4 regions of the Oceanicoccus sp. KOV_DT_Chl genome follow, and region 2 is predicted to be linked to each of the others. Evidence: predicted binding sites of a transcription regulator. Region 2 holds the regulator's gene; each other region holds the start of a gene.

Region 1 (4,156 bases), on a different contig from region 2:
TGGCAGAAACAGGGATCAATGTCAGTAATAAGCCGTGTCCAAGCAAAACCAGGGCATCAGAAATTAGGAGGGCAGCGAGCGGGGTAAGCGAGCGAATCATGAATTTCCAAGACTGTATTAAGCGATTAATTGCTTGAATAAAAAGGCAGGTAGATTAAAGCGTTAGAATAAGTGTAACAACCGAATTCTGGAATCTGAAGGTGTAATTGTTTAATTAAGCGTTTTACTGTGATGATCGGGCGCTACGGCTGCGATCTGCTAGGGTGTGGCTGGGGCTATTCTCAATAGTAGTAGTCTCAATGAGAGTTGGGTTCCGGTTGATGAGAGTATCCCCAGCCACGCTTTATTTAAATTTCTATCACGGTGCGGATGCCACGGCTATTAGCCAAATCATCAAACCCTTCATTGATTTCACTCAGGGGGCGGCGCGAAGTGATCATCTCTTCCATGCTTAATAACCCCTGACGCCACAAGCGAATCAGGCGGGGAATTTCGTAAATGGAGTTGCTGGAGCCCAGCAGGCAGCCGCAGAGTTTTTTCTCGGTAGCGGCAAATAACACCACATTGGGCAGGCTAATCCCTTCTTCTAACGCCGGTGCGCCGACGCACACGGTGGTGCCGCCCATGCGGGTAAGAGCAATACCTTGCTCAATTAAGATAGCTTTCCCGGCGTTTCAAAGGCGTAATCCAGACCAATACCGTTAGTCAGTTCCAGGCAGACCGCTGCGAGGTCTTCAGTGGTGGGGTCTACCACATGGGTGGCACCAAATTCTTTCGCGGCCTCGCGGCGGGCAGCGACCGGGTCGGACACAATGATGGTGCTGGCACCGGCAATTCTGGCGCCTTGTACCGTGGCCATACCGACACCACCCAAACCCATAATGACCACAGTGGCACCGGCTTCTACTTTGGCGGTGTTAAGCACCGCGCCGACGCCGGTTTGCAGTGCACAGCCAATCACACAGACCACATCCAGTGGAATGTCTTTATCAATTTTAATCGCCCCGGTAGAGGGCGTGACCACATATTCAGCCAGGCCACCTACGCCACAGCCTCGCAATACGGCTTCCCCACTGCGTGATAATCCGCTGATACCATCGGGCAGGGTATTAGTCATGATGCTCATGGCGTTGACGCACAGGCTGTGTTCATTGCGCTGGCAGTAATAACACTCTCCACAGGGAGGTGCGGGGGTGAGTACAACGTGGTCGCCGGGTTGCAGATTGGTGACGCCGGGACCAATGGATTCGACGATGCCGGACGCCTCATGGCCAAAATAATCTGGCCACCTAGCGGCATCTTGCCATCAACAAATCCCAGGTCGGAATGGCACAGGCCACAGTATTTAACATTGACCGTACCTCGCCAACGCGGGGTTCGATAATTTCTACGTCATCATAAATTTTGATTGGCTGGTTGGCCTGTTCCAGAATGGCAGCGCGCATAATAAACCTCAGCAGTGATTGAATTTTATGGCGCTGACTATAACGGTTATTGCGGGCTTAAAGGATTACAAAATGGTAGGAACCGGTTCAATCCCAAGGGGTGAAGCTGCTATAGTTGCGCACCTGTGAGGCCATTGGTTTGGCTGCCGAATAACAAGGAATCACCATGACTACTATTTTTAAAACCCCCCATGAATTACCCGCAGCCGTTGGTAAACATTTAGGCTATAGCGATTGGCTGACGATAGAGCAGGACCGGATTAATTTATTTGCTGATGCAACAGGTGACCATCAATGGATTCATGTTGATCCAGTGAAAGCGAAAGATGGCCCGTTTGGCAAGTGTATTGCACACGGCTATTTAAGTTTATCGCTGGTGAATTTATTTCTGCCGCAGATTATGGAAGTGCAGGAAATGAAAATGGGTGTGAATTATGGCTGCGATAAAGTGCGTTTCCCAGCACCGGTGCCAGTCGGTTCGCGAGTTCGCGGTGGCGGTGAAATGCTTAGTGTCGAGGAAGTGAAGGGTGGCTTTCAGGCCGTGGTGCGCGTCACTGTAGAGATTGAAGGCGGTGATCGTCCTGCCTGTGTTATCGAAACTATCAGCCGTTTTTATCCAGAAGATTAAGGTTGGAAAAGCTGGAATTTAATTTTGCCCTGCTCGCTGAACGCGGCGCCAATTTATGTGGTGCTGATCGTTTGCGTATTGAATCCTGTAATCAATGTCAGGGGCAGTATTTATTTAACGCCGAGTTAAATGATGTCTACTACGATGCCGAGGATTTAACCAGGCATTTTTTTAAAATTGCCGCGATGGATTTACCACCTTGCCGTTACTGCGGTCATCCCAGTTGGGATTTTGGCGTGGTGCCAGATCGCGTTGCTGTACAGTCCGGTCCCTGGGCGTGGACATTGCTTAGTCGCCAGTTTATTTTTGCTGCCGATGACTAATCCTCGCCAATTTAAGACGTATCAACAAGCAAATTGTCATCTAGTTGCCATCGTTTCGTAACACGAAGTCAGTATTTTGTGCCGACAGCATAACTTCGGAGAAAAACCATGGCTTCCTATTCCCTTCCATTAAAACCCCTGGCATTTGCGTTGGCGGCGTTGCCAATTGCTTTTGGCTTTACCAGTTGTAAAAACACCACGATTGAATTGCAAGAGATTGGTCGCTACCAGTCGGGTGTGTTTGCCCAGAGTGCTGCAGAAATAGTGACTTACGATGCTGTGAGCCAGCGTGCTTTTGTGGTTAATGCCAATGCATCTACCGTTGATGTATTAGGGATGAGCGACCCGACCGCACCGGTGTTGATTGGTACGATTGATGCGACTGCTCTCGGCGGTGGGGCTAATAGTGTGAGCGCGCACAACGGGATTGTTGCTGTCGCGATTCAGGCGGAAAACAAGCAGAACAATGGTGTCGTCGCTTTTTATAATGCTTCGGATTTAAGTTTACTGAATAGCGTAACCGTTGGCGCTTTACCTGACATGGTGACATTTTCACCGGATGGCAAGTATGTACTGGTAGCGAATGAAGGTGAGCCCAGTAGCGATTATAAAAATGATCCTGAAGGGTCTATCAGCGTGATTAATTTACGTCGCGGTGTCAGCAAAGCGACAGTTAAGACGGCAGACTTTTCAGCTTATATTGGCAAGGAAGATGAATTGCGTGCGCAGGGTATTCGTATTTTTGGGCCGGGCGCTAATGCTGCGCAGGATTTGGAACCTGAATACATTAGTGTCAGCGATGACGGTAAAACAGCTTATGTGTCCTTGCAGGAAAATAATGCTATTGCTGTGGTTGATGTACGTCGTGCCAAGGTAAAAACACTGCTGCCACTGGGAACCAAAGACCACTCTTTATTAGTTAATGGGATGGATGCCAGTAATAAAGATGACGCCATCAACATCGCCCCTTGGCCAGTATTGGGTATGTATCAACCGGACTCGATTGATACCGTTAGCATCAAAGGCAAAACCTACATAGTGACTGCTAATGAAGGTGACGCCAGAGATTACTGGTTTGATGCGGAGGATGAAGCTAGCTGTTTGGCTGCTGGCGGTCAGGATTATGATGAAGATGATGGCTGCCTGGCATTCAGTGAAGAGTTGCGAGTGAAAGATCTGGAACTGGATCCTGCAGTTTTTTCTGATCCGGATTTAGTGGAATCAGAAAATTTAGGTCGCTTAAAAACGACATCAACGTTGGGTGATGCTAATAATGATGGTCTGAACGAAGCAATTTACAGCTACGGTGCTCGTTCATTCACTATTTGGGATACCGAAGGTAAGGTGGTATTTGATAGTGGCAATGATTTCGAAGTCATTACGTCAGCGCAACTGGGTGATAATTTCAATAATGACAATGAAGAAAATGATGGTGATGGCCGTAGTGATGATAAAGGGCCGGAACCGGAAGCCATTGTGGTGGGTAAAGTGCTGGGTAAAACCTATGCTTTTATTGGTCTGGAGCGGGTGGGCGGCATTATGGTCTATGACATTTCAGTGCCTGCGGATGCCCAATTCCTACAGTACATCACTAACCGCAACTTTGATGTTGAGCCCGGTGAGGGTGTTGATGCGGGTGACTTGGGGCCGGAAGGCTTTAGTTTTGTGCCTGCGGAACAAAGCCCGAATGGTATGCCTTTACTGTTAGTGGGTAATGAAGTCAGTGGTACCACTACGGTTTATCAAGTGACTCCCAGACT
Region 2 (4,156 bases):
CGAGCGGAATCGGTGGTGGGTTTAACCACACTTCGCGTTCACCGTGTCGTTGCACCAGTGCTCTGGCATTACCCGGATTAGTTTCCAGGTGTAAAACGCGGGAGGCGTGGGCGTAGTAAACAGGATCATTCTTTACGGTTTCGTAGGAAGGCAGTCGAATCACCGTTTTGCTGCGGTCGAGTTTATTTTTTCGCGCGCTGAGCGGGTCGATGATGGTCACGGTTTGAATATCGCTATTCTTATCGCTTGCTTTATCTTCAATGGCGCAATCTTTACTGCCGCCGGAGTCACTAACTTCGTAAGGGTTGAGATGTTTTTCTACCTTCCCCGGACTATCAATTTGGGTTGAATCAATCACCGTCCAGCCAGCAGGAATACCCTTGCGGACGAAGGCGCTGCCCCGAATATCGCGTATTTGCCCAATCGGCTCACCGGCAGCCAAGCGATGAGCTGCTTCGACAATAGCGCGTTCGGCGTTGCCGTAAACCAGTAAATCGGCTTTGGAGTCCATCAACACGGAGCGTTTTACTTTATCGCTCCAGTAATCGTAGTGGGCAATTCGACGCAAACTGGCTTCGATGGATCCGATAATGATGGGTACGCCTTTGTAAGCTTCTTTACAGCGCTGGGAGTAGGCAACCACGGCGCGGTCAGGTCGCTTGCCGCCTTCATCATTGGGGGAGTAAGCATCGTCGTGACGCAATTTGCGATCAGCGGTGTAGCGGTTGATCATGGAATCCATGTTGCCAGCGGCGACACCGTAAAAAAGATTGGGTTTGCCCAGCGTCATAAAGGCATCTTTCGAGCGCCAGTCCGGTTGCGCAATAATTCCTACGCGAAAGCCCTGCGCTTCCAATACGCGACCTATAACGGCCATGCCAAAGCTGGGGTGATCCACATAGGCGTCGCCGGTGACGATGATAATGTCGCAACTATCCCAGCCCAGTGTATCCATCTCTGCCCGACTCATGGGCAGAAAAGGTGCAGGGCCAAAGCACTCCGCCCAGTATTTGCGGTAGGAGAATAATTCTTGGCTAGTGGATGTTGACGATTTCATGTGTGTGGTTTGGAGATATCAGCAGGATTGAACGGCCGTCATTATACTTGAATGTAGCGGGTAAAGTATTAAAGCCAGCAGTTTTACTGGTCTATTCGTCATAAATAAGTCATTAAATAGCCACAGAATTGCGATTTTTGCTTAGCTTTGTCATATTGCTGTCATAAACTTTGGCTTTAATCATCAGCTATTGAGAGAACAGCTACAGGTATTTAAATGGAAGGTAAGACAATTCTGATCGTAGATGATGAAGCCGCCATCAGGGAAATGATACGTATGTCGCTGGAGATGGCGGGCTTTGATTGTTCGGAGGCCGGTGATATTCAGCAGGCTCACGTACAAATTATTGATAATCCACCAGACCTGGTGTTACTGGATTGGATGCTGCCGGGAGGGTCCGGGGTAGAGTTGCTGCGGCGTTTGCGTAAAGATGAAATGACCAGCCGCCTGCCTGTCATTATGCTGACAGCAAAAACCGAAGAAGATAATAAGATTCAAGGTTTGGATGTCGGCGCTGATGATTATATCACCAAGCCCTTTGCGCCAAGAGAGATGTTATCGCGGATTAAGGCAGTATTGCGTCGAGCGGGTGCTATCGAGGAGGAGGATGCCATTGAAGTTTCAGGTTTAAAATTGGACCCTTCGAGTCACCGCGTATTTATTGATCAAGCGCCGATAAGTATTGGTCCCACCGAGTTTAAATTATTAAAGTTCTTTATGACGCATCAGGAACGGGCCTATAGTCGTGGCCAGTTACTCGATCAGGTGTGGGGTGGTAATGTATACGTTGAAGAGCGTACCGTTGATGTACATATTCGCCGCTTACGCAAAGCGTTGATGACAGATAAGGCCGATTACGGCGACTTGGTACAAACGGTTAGAGGCACCGGCTACCGTTTTTCTACAGCTAGCTAAAATTGTTCTTCATTACTGTGTTTTGCCATGGCAAAACCGCCTACAATATTGTCACCCGCACACAAAGCCGCGCCTGCTAATTAGTGGCTGTTTATTGGTGAACTGAACCATGCATACTGTCGATTGGAAAATCGAATGTCGCAATTTACTATTGCTGCTTGTATTAGCTGCTTTGATTGGCTGGCCTTTCTCCCTGCTGCTCCCCGCTGTATTGCTGACCACTCTGGTTTATATAGCGTGGACTTTTTATCAATTAAGACGAATTCAGAAGTGGCTTGATCAAAGTATTGATCTGGCGCCGCCCGAAAGTACAGGGCTATGGGGCGAGGTTTTTGATGGTATTTATCAATTACAGCGACGAGCTAAAGAAGAGCATGAACGCTTAAAAGCTGCGGTAAGTTACTTACAGGACTCTTTTGCATCGTTAGAAGACGGTGCGGTGTTAATTGATACACGTGGCAATATTGAATGGAGTAATGCTGCGGCAGAAAAGTTTCTGGGCTTGCGTTTTCCTGAAGATACCAAGCAGCAGTTAGTAAATTTAATTCGTACCCCTGATTTTATTCGTTATTTTGACGGCAACGATTATGTGCAGCCGTTATTGTTAACCTCGCCGTATAACAATCATTTTAAGCTGTTAATCAATATCACTTACTTTGGTCAGGGTAGTCGCTTGCTTTTTGCCCGGGATGTCACTGAAACAGATCGCTTACAGCAAATGCGTAAAGATTTTGTCGCTAATGTCTCTCATGAATTACGTACCCCGCTAACGGTTATTAATGGTTATTTGCAGACTCTGGCCGATGCTGACGCTGAGCAGTTGTTATCAGATGATCTACGTTGGCGACGGGTGATTCAGCAAATGCTTAGCCAGTCTCAGCGAATGGAAACCTTAATCCATGATTTGATTACATTGTCCCGATTGGAGTCTGTACCTGAGGCGCAGGAACAGCCGCCAATTTTTATCCGCCCGATAATCGAGGCAATTAGAGAAGAGGTATTGGCGGCAGTCACAACTGAGCGCCATATTACAATCGAGTGTGATGATAGTCTTCAGTTACAGGGCAGCAGTGATGAAATTCATAGTGCATTTGCTAATTTAATTATGAATGCGGCCAAGTACACTCACGATGGAGGCCATATTAACGTACGCTGGTATCGAAGTCTTCAAGGTGCTTGTTTGGAGGTTGTTGATGATGGTGGTGGTATTGAGGCGCATCATTTACACCGCTTAACCGAACGCTTTTATCGGGTAGACAATAGCCGTTCGATTGAGACTGGCGGGACCGGCCTTGGTTTAGCGATTGTGAAACATATCTTGTTGCGTCATCAGGCGGAACTAAAAATATCGAGTACGGTGGGCGAGGGTAGTACTTTTTGCTGCCTGTTCCCTGAGCTGCGAGTGCTTGATTGCTCTGAATCCGCCTGATTTCGCTGTCGGTAAATACGGGCCCATCTGCTAATTGTCTTTTCGTCTCTCTCTGCGCTTGATGTTATTTTACTGAAGTCAGAAAATTTTCTTTATCGTCATATTACTGTAACAAAAGATTCTTAAAGTAGCCCCTGTAACTTAAAAGTGTCACAAACATTTTGTGTACTCGCTTATAAATAACTCTTTGGAGAGTCGGATGAAACTGTATAACCCTATAAAAAAACTAGCCTTTGCATTAGCGCTGAGTTCAGTCAGTGTCATGGGTGCCCATGCTACGGTAGACGCAGATCTACCGGATTATACTAAAGCCAGTGGCGTCTCTGGCAACCTATCAAGTGTTGGTTCTGATACGTTGGCTAACTTGATGACCTTGTGGGCTGAAAGCTACAAGCGTTTCTACCCCAATGTGAATATTCAGATTCAGGCGGCGGGTTCTTCTACTGCACCACCAGCGTTGACCGAAGGTACTTCTAATCTGGGCCCAATGAGCCGCAAGATGAAAGATAAAGAATTGGCGGCCTTTGAAGAAAAGTATGGCTATAAGCCAACAGCGGTTCCAGTAGCGATCGATGCGCTGGCGGTGTATGTGCATAAAGATAACCCTATTAAGGGGTTGGCGATGGCTGAGGTCGATGCGATTTTCTCTTCTACCTTAAAGTGTGGCGGATCTAGCAATATCAATACCTGGGGTAAAGCGGGATTGACTGACGCATGGGCTAATCGCGATATTCAGTTGTTTGGTCGCAATTCTG
Region 3 (4,156 bases), on a different contig from region 2:
CAAAACCTGAACAGTTGGTTGTGGCTTATGATGAAAGTCTTGGTAGTTGCTTTCGAAATGATATCTACCCTGACTATAAAGTGAGTCGAGCTTTACCTGACGATACTTTGGCATTTCAATTACAGGCATGTAAAGCTTTTACCGAAGCGCTGGGGATTACTTCTTTAGCTGATGCTCGCTACGAAGCCGATGATATTATCGCTACGTTAGCCACACAGGCTCAGCAGCGGCAGCAAGCTATCTCTATAGTAAGCCGGGATAAAGATTTGGGGCAGTTGTTATTAAATGAGCACGATTGCCTTTGGGATTTTGCCGCAGATAAAAAAAACTATCAGCAGCAATTATATGAGCACTTCTTAGTTAGGCCGGATCAGTTGTTAGATTATTTGGCATTACTTGGTGATAGCGTTGACGATATACCCGGTGTCCCTGGCATTGGGAAAAAAACTGCAGCGAATCTTTTGAGGCAATTTGGGAGTATAGAAAATTTGTTTAATGACTTGGATGCTGTCGCACAATGCGGTTTGCGAGGTGCGAAAAGCATTGCTTTAAAGTTACAGCACTATCGTCAGCAAATTAGTATGGCGCAAGCCTTGGTTCGTTTGGAGACGGCGATACCTCACTTGCTCGATTTTGATACCACTATGCTGGAGTGGTCGCCGCCGCCAGTTAGTCATGTCAATAATTTTTTTGCTGATTATAGTTTGGAAAAAAGATTTAAATCACAGTTATCACGTTGTTATTGGTGGCAATAAGCATGAATGAAATACGCATTGTTGCTGATGAAAATATTCCTAATGTTATTGAACGTTTCTCTGGCTTAGGGTCAGTGAAAACGGTTAATGGGAGGGCTTTAACGAGTGATCAGCTGCAAGATGTTGATGTATTATTGGTGCGTTCAGTTACACCAGTTGCCGCCTCATTACTGGCCGGCACAGGCGTACGTTTCGTCGGCACCGCAACTATAGGGGTAGATCATCTGGATACCACTTACCTTGATGATCATGGCATTCATTGGGTCAGCGCGCCGGGTAGTAATGCGGACTCAGTTGCAGATTATGTGATCAGCTCCCTGTGCCGGTTAGATGGCGTTATTGGGAGTCTGCTGCGAGGCGCTACAGTAGGTATCGTGGGAATGGGAAATGTTGGTAGCCGTGTTTATCAACGATTATCACGGCTGGGTATAAAGTGTTATGGCTACGACCCTTTGATTGAACAGGATCGTTATCCCGTGATGACTGATCTTGAAACTGTGTTGGCTGCGGATGTGATTTGTTTGCATACGCCACTGACTACAACGGGTGACTTTCCAAGTTATCATTTACTTGATAAAGAAAAATTGGCGTCTTTACAGTCCGGTACTGTTTTAATTAATGCGGGCCGCGGTGCAGTTATCGATAATCAGGCTTTAAAACAATTGTTGGAACAGCGTGATGATTTGTGTGTGGTGCTCGATGTGTGGGAGCCGGAGCCTGATATTGATATTGAGTTGATGAAGCGAGTGGATATTGCAACGCCGCATATTGCTGGTTATAGCCTGGATGGTAAGTTAGCAGGTTGCGAGATGTTATATCAGGCGTGTTGTGAATTTTTAGGGGTGTTAGCGTGTGATTCATCCCATGATCAAGGCCAGTTGTTGTCATTACATTTGCAGAAAACTCACCTACTAGATGAAGGTTTAATAGAGGCCGTACTGGCTTGTTATGATGTGGGGTTAGACGATCAGCGGCTGCGTGGCAGCATATTACATGGTGCTGATAGCGATCGAGGGTCGATTTTTGATCAGTTGCGAAAGCACTATCCTGTAAGGCGAGAAATCAGTCAGTATCAGATTAACCATACTGGCAAATTAGTACCGGCATTGCGGGATGCGCTAACGGCTCTGGGTTTTGTGTTGATAGAATGAAAGCGCTTCAGCTTCGAGTGCCTGACACGCATTTTGAATCATTTGTTCAGTGATAAAAATTTCACGCCCGTCATCATCAATTAGTGCGCATTGAAAAATAGATTCTGTTATTGAATCATCAGCATTATTGTTGCTTGCAGTATTGGTCAGATATGAAATAGTCATTCGGCCTCCTTTATTATGCTTATGTTACGAAGTATATGTGACACTTTTGTGGCAGCCTATGTGCTATTACACAGATAAAAGCGAGTTTATTTACTATTTTTTTAGTTAATTTTTTACTTATTTGAACGCAGCTAAGTACAGAGGTTAGATGTTTAATTTAGGTTTGGTGGTTAATCCTTTAGCTGGCATTGGTGGTCCGCTTGCTCTCAAAGGTAGTGATGGTGACGACATAGTGGCTGAGGCTGAACGCCGAGGTGCCGAGTGTCGGGCAATGCAACGGACTGCGGAGGCGTTGCGCATGCTGGTTGGGCAGCCCTTGATGGTGTTTTGTTTTGCCGATGATATGGGTGAAACCTCCGCCAAAATGGCTGGGTTGAATTATCAATTGGTTGGCCAGTCCGAGCATTTACTTAAGGGGCGGCATAGTACCGCAGCTGATACTCAACATGCGGTTAGCAGGCTGCTTGAGGAGGGGGTTGATATTATTGTTTTTGCCGGTGGAGACGGTACTGCCCGTGATGTATTTCAGGTGCTGGGTAGCGACTTCCCCGTCTTAGGCATCCCCTGTGGAGTAAAAATGCATTCAGCTGTCTATGCTATTTCCCCACAAGGTGCGGGTGAAATTATGTTGCGAATGCTGGAGGGGGGATTAGTCGATATTGGTTTGGCAGAGGTGCGCGATATCGATGAGCAGGCTTTTCGGCAGGGTGTGGTTCGTTCTAGATTTTATGGTGAATTATTAGTGCCGCGGGAAGGGCAGTTTTTACAGCAGGTGAAATCCTCAGGCCGCGAAGTTGAAGCATTGGTGGTACAGGATATCGGCGCGGATATTGTTGAATCCATGGGCGCTGATTATTTGTATCTTATAGGCCCGGGCACAACCCCTCAGGGAATAATGGAAGAGTTAGGGGTGCCCAATACATTACTGGGTTTTGATGCCATTAAAGGGGGGCAGGTATTGGGTCATGATCTGGATGAAAAAGGGCTGATCGCATTGGTTGAGCGGCATCCTGGCAAAACAAAAATAATAATTACTGCCATTGGGGGGCAGGGACATATTTTAGGTCGTGGCAACCAACAATTAAGTCCGGCAGTGATCAGGATGGTGGGCTTGGATAATTTGATTATCGTTGCGACTAAAACCAAAATCACTGGTCTGTCAGGCCGGCCCTTGCTGGTGGACAGTAATGACCCCGAACTGGATGAGGCCTTGTCTGGCTATCGTACAGTCATCACGGGGTATCATGATTCCATAATTTATCCTGTCGGTTATGGGGCAAAAGCGGTACCGGAGCTTGTTTCATGAAACAGGTTCTTGAAGCTATTCAAACGGGCTTATCACTAACAATAACAGATGCCCGTCGCTTGTTTCATGGTCGCGGTCAGTATTATGAAGGTCTTGAATTTATTAATGTTGATTGGTTTTCTCCGGTATTGCTCCTGACCTTATACCAACAACCGGACGCAACTCTATGGGCTGATTTTATAAAGCAGCTCGAGCTTGTTAAAGGACAGGTCGATTGTGCGCTGGTGCAGCGGCGTTACATTCGTGGCGCGCCTTTTGAGTGTCTGTGGGCGAACCAGATACAGACGAGCAAGGTGGCCACTCAATCAAAGCGTTAGCAGTAGAGCAAGGCATGACGTTCGAGTTAACCTTGGGTGGTAAACAAAATATAGGCTTCTTTTTGGATATGGCACCAGGCCGCGAATGGCTAAAGCAGCGTAGTCAGGGGATGAAGGTACTTAATCTGTTTTCCTATACCTGTTCATTTTCTGTTGCCGCAATCGCGGGCGGTGCTAAAACAGTCGTTAATGCTGATATGAGTCGGGCGGCATTAAATGTTGGCCGCCATAATCACCGCCTAAATGGACATGAACAACAATTACGTCGTGATATTGAGTTTTTGCCCTACGATATTTTTCGTTCGTGGAAAAAAATTACCAGTAAAGGGCCATACGATATAGTTATCATTGACCCACCGTCGCGACAAAAGGGCAGTTTTATTGCTGACACGGATTATGCCAAGGTGTTACGGCGATTACCGGCGTTATTGCCTCATGGTGGTCAAGTATTAGCGTGTTTAA
Region 4 (4,156 bases), on a different contig from region 2:
CTCACTCAGTAGTTCGTGCATCATAGTTAAGAGGGAGGGTATCGGTTGTGACATGTCGGTAACCGTGGTTGTGAGTATTTAGCGTTTACCGGGAGAGTGTTAACTATTTAACTTTCGTTGGCAATAAATGCATGGTGCAGTTTGGCTGTAAAAAATAAAGCGTCGGGGTAGATACGCCAGATCACTGTTGCCAGCAGTCTGGCGTATCGAACTTAGCCAAATATACCTTTAAACAGGAAGAAGAAGATGATCGCCAGGCCAGCACCGGCTGGTAGAGTGACTATCCACGACATAAAGATAGTACCAATGACTTGTAAGTTCAGCGCGCCAATACCACGGGCTAAACCCACACCTAGTACCGCGCCAACTAAGGTGTGAGTGGTGGAAATAGGCAGGCCGGTAGCTGATGCCAAAACGACAGTGGACGCTGCCCCCAGTTCTGCAGCAAAGCCACGGCTGGGGGTGAGCTCAGTGATTTTTTTGCCGATGGTGGCCATGACTTTCACGCCATAGGTCGCTAAACCTAAAACGATACCGCCACCGCCCAGTAATAATATCCAGCCGGGTAATGGGGATTTGCTGGCAATTTCACCACCACTTTGAATAACGCTGACGATGGCGGCCAATGGGCCTACGGCGTTAGCGACGTCATTGGAGCCGTGGGCAAAAGCCATCGCGCAGGCAGTAAATATCATCAGGATGGCAAAGATTTTTTCGACGTTATCAAAGCGATTTCCGGTTGCAGGAATGGCCTCTTCCTGTACCCGGTTAAGAAACTGTTTGCCAATTAGTGCGACGAAAATACCAACAGCAGCGGCAACCGGTAGAGCATTGGTAAATTTGCTACCCAAGCCTAATTCCAGTTCTATCCCTAAATGTTTTAAGCCTTTTAGCAGGGTGACCATGGCAATCATAAAGCCGACAGCAAACATATAAAGAGGGACATATTTTTTGGCATTTTGAAAGGGTTTTTCGGTGTTGAGGATCAGTTTTTGCACGCTCATAAAGAGGCCGTAGGATATGGTGCCAGCAAGTACTGGAGAGACTACCCAGCTAGCGACAATCGTTCCGACTTTGCCCCAGTTCACTGCGTCCACACCAATTCCAACGGCGGCAAAGCCCACTAGTGCACCAACGATGGAGTGCGTGGTAGAGACCGGCCAACCCATCATGCTGGCAATTAATAACCATGTGCCAGCCGCTAACAGTGCGGCCATCATGCCGTAGACCAGCAGCTCCGGCGTCCCGTCGAGTGCGGCAGGGTCTAAAATACCTTTGCGAATGGTGGCGGTGACTTCTCCACCAGCTAGATAAGCGCCTGCAAATTCAAACACCATCGCAATTAAAATAGCTTGTTTGATCGTCAGTGCTTTAGAACCAACCGAGGTTCCCATTGCATTAGCGACATCGTTAGCGCCGACGCCCCAGGCCATAAAAAAGCCAAATAAACAGGCCAGAATTAATAGTGTTTGGCCGTGCTCGGCAATAATAGACATAGTGAGTATTCTCTAAATTAAATTAAGAAGTTAGCTGGCGATTAAGCGCTGTAGGCGCGAGCCGATTTGTTGCGCGCGATCTGCTAATTCTCCAACCCAATCGATGATCTTGTAGAGAAACATCACATCAACAGGAGGCAGGTTTTTTTCCAGGTTGAATAATTGTGCCCGGACTTTGACTTGCAGCTTGTCGTTTTGGTTTTCCAGGTTGTCCAGCTCTTTAATTAATTCTTCTACTACCTGAATTTCGCGACCCCGAAAACCGGTTTCCAGTAGCTCATCCAACTCTTGAGTGGCCTTGAGTGCTTGGGCTGACGTAGCGACTGCCACGTGAACATACTCCATCATTAACGGTGCGATACCCTCTGGAATAACCATTTTGCGGCCCAGCATGATGCCGGCAATATCCTTGGTGCAGTTGGCCACTTTGTCTTGCATGGATACGAGTTCGAGTAGATCGGAACGCGGCATCGGCATAAATAAATTTTTGGGCATGTTGAGGCGAATGTTTTTCTTTAACTTGTCTGCCTCATGCTCCAGTTTACGGATATTTTTTTGGCACTCTTTCGCCTTGGGCCAATCGTCAGCGAGAACCGCTTCAAAGTATGTCGGCAGCAGTGCCGCACACTCTTGAGCTTTTGCCATATGTTCTTGAATGGGGCGAATCGGGGATTGGCCAAACAGATTGCTAAAGGGGTTGCCTGCCATTGGGGTGCTCCTGTCATAAATCTGTAACGATAATGGGGGCGCAGTATAGGGGGTTAGCAAAGCTGAGGCTAGTTTGGATTCCCTCAGAGTTAGGGCCAAATATCGAAAGCGTGTTCATGGTTTGGGCATTTGCTTCAGGGTAGCAGCGTTACTGAGCGATATATAGACAGTAAAGTCAGGCGGTAGGCGGCTGGCAAGAGCTTGAGACTAGGCCATACTTACCACCGATAATGCTACACTCAACCAGTAAATAGTGAATAAAAGATGACCAGTGTCGTCAATTCGGGAGCTCAGGTGGAAACAAGTACAGCAGTAGTTAGCAGGGCGGGGCGCACATTGGATTTGCGCAATTTGATGGATGATTTGCTCAAAGACCAGCGTGTTAGCAGCGCCGATCACGCCCAGCTACTGAACAGCTCACGCAGCAAGGAAGAGGCCATGCAGCATCCTCTGACGTATATCGCTGAGAAGAGTTTGCCCGATATTAAGCGTGCTGGCGCGCGCTTGGATATAGATGTGCTGATGCAGTGGCTGTCTGAGCAGAGTGGACAAGCGCTGTTCCATCTCGATCCCCTCAAGGTCAATGTGCCTGCAATCACAGAAGTGATGTCTTTTGAGTTTGCCAAGCGGCATAACATTCTGGCGGTGCAAGTTTCTGTAGATGAGGTGACCATCGCCAGCGCTGAACCATATCTGGATAGCTGGCAAAGTAATCTTGAACATGTTCTGCGGCGCCCCATTAAACGGGTGTTGATCGACCCCGCTGACTTGCAGCGTTATACCGTCGAATTTTATTCGCTGGCTAAATCCGTGCGCGGTGCCTCTGGAGCCAGTGGTCAGGCAACAGCGGGAGTGGCGAACTTTGAGCAGTTGTTAGAACTGGGGGATATGAAGGACCCGATGCCAATGATCAGCACATCGTTAATATTGTGGATTGGATTTTACAATACGCTTTTGATCAGCGGGCCAGTGATATTCATATTGAACCGCGTCGTGAAGTGGGTAATGTGCGTTTTCGTATTGATGGCGTGCTGTACAACGTTAATGAATTTCCCGCTCAGGTGGCAGTGGCAATAACCAGTCGGCTAAAAATTTTAGGTCGGTTAAATGTGGCGGAAAAACGCCGACCACAGGATGGCCGTTTAAAAACCGTCAGCCCGGAAGGCAATGAAATCGAATTGCGTTTGTCCACCATGCCTACAGCCTTCGGTGAAAAATTAGTGATGCGGATTTTTGACCCCGACGTGCTATTGCGCAGTTTCGAACAATTGGGTTTGGCTAACGAAGACTATAGTCGCTGGCAAAATATGATCGAAAAACCACACGGTATTGTGTTGGTGACCGGGCCAACCGGTTCAGGGAAAACCACCACCTTGTATTCCAGCTTAAAACAATTGGCCACCACCGAAGTCAATGTTTGCACCATCGAAGACCCGATTGAAATGATGGAAGACAGTTTTAATCAAATGCAGGTACAACATAATATCGACCTGGATTTTGCCAGTGGTGTGCGCGCGCTGATGCGACAGGACCCGGATATTATTATGATCGGCGAGATTCGTGATTTGGAAACAGCAGAGATGGCCATTCAGGCTGCGCTCACAGGTCATCTGGTGTTATCCACCTTGCACACCAATGATTCACCTAGCGCCATAACGCGGTTGTTAGAATTAGGTGTTCCATCCTATTTACTCAAAGCCACAGTGCTGGGGGTAATGGCGCAGCGTTTAGTGAGAACTTTATGCCCTCACTGTAAACAGCCCGATACTATTAGTGAAAGTGATTGGCAAACGCTGACCTTACCATGGAAGGTAGCGATGCCAAAAACTGTGTATAAGCCGGTTGGTTGTTTGGAATGTCGCAACACAGGTTACTACGGGCGTCAGGGAATTTATGAAATTTTAGTGATGTCAGAAACCGTGCAGGATCAAGTCAATGATCAGCTCAATATT

What was found. The regulator PhoB, encoded in region 2, activates phosphate uptake and scavenging genes when phosphate is short. The targets are predictions, from matches to a motif close to TGTCATAAANNTGTAACA.
Region 1: the regulator PhoB is predicted to act here: its motif matches at 2,431-2,448, upstream of UNITIG_RS19320 (choice-of-anchor I family protein).
Region 3: the regulator PhoB is predicted to act here: its motif matches at 2,108-2,125, upstream of UNITIG_RS16015 (PA1571 family protein).
Region 4: the regulator PhoB is predicted to act here: its motif matches at 2,216-2,233, upstream of UNITIG_RS11235 (TIGR00153 family protein).

The regions. Positions count from the first base shown of each region.
Region 1 covers NZ_FQLF01000005.1:420,380-424,535, reverse strand. Annotated here, with positions in the region: gene UNITIG_RS19340 (MFS transporter) at 1-100, opposite strand, end outside; gene UNITIG_RS23765 (hypothetical protein) at 348-626, opposite strand; gene UNITIG_RS23760 (zinc-binding dehydrogenase) at 653-1,243, opposite strand; gene UNITIG_RS23755 (hypothetical protein) at 1,290-1,445, opposite strand; gene UNITIG_RS19330 (MaoC family dehydratase) at 1,612-2,073, shown strand; gene UNITIG_RS19325 (hypothetical protein) at 2,076-2,396, shown strand; gene UNITIG_RS19320 (choice-of-anchor I family protein) at 2,505-4,156, shown strand, end outside.
Region 2 covers NZ_FQLF01000007.1:77,371-81,526, reverse strand. Annotated here, with positions in the region: gene UNITIG_RS21595 (YgiQ family radical SAM protein) at 1-1,057, opposite strand, end outside; gene phoB (phosphate regulon transcriptional regulator PhoB) at 1,274-1,972, shown strand; gene phoR (phosphate regulon sensor histidine kinase PhoR) at 2,082-3,401, shown strand; gene UNITIG_RS21580 (PstS family phosphate ABC transporter substrate-binding protein) at 3,601-4,156, shown strand, end outside.
Region 3 covers NZ_FQLF01000004.1:112,549-116,704, forward strand. Annotated here, with positions in the region: gene UNITIG_RS16005 (5'-3' exonuclease H3TH domain-containing protein) at 1-755, shown strand, start outside; gene UNITIG_RS16010 (4-phosphoerythronate dehydrogenase) at 758-1,906, shown strand; gene UNITIG_RS16015 (PA1571 family protein) at 1,874-2,071, opposite strand; gene UNITIG_RS16020 (ATP-NAD kinase family protein) at 2,220-3,377, shown strand; gene UNITIG_RS25140 (class I SAM-dependent methyltransferase) at 3,374-3,694, shown strand; gene UNITIG_RS16025 (class I SAM-dependent methyltransferase) at 3,643-4,156, shown strand, end outside.
Region 4 covers NZ_FQLF01000002.1:1,597,993-1,602,148, reverse strand. Annotated here, with positions in the region: gene argE (acetylornithine deacetylase) at 1-54, opposite strand, end outside; gene UNITIG_RS11240 (inorganic phosphate transporter) at 213-1,496, opposite strand; gene UNITIG_RS11235 (TIGR00153 family protein) at 1,527-2,204, opposite strand; partial or broken gene UNITIG_RS11230 (GspE/PulE family protein) at 2,559-4,156, shown strand, end outside.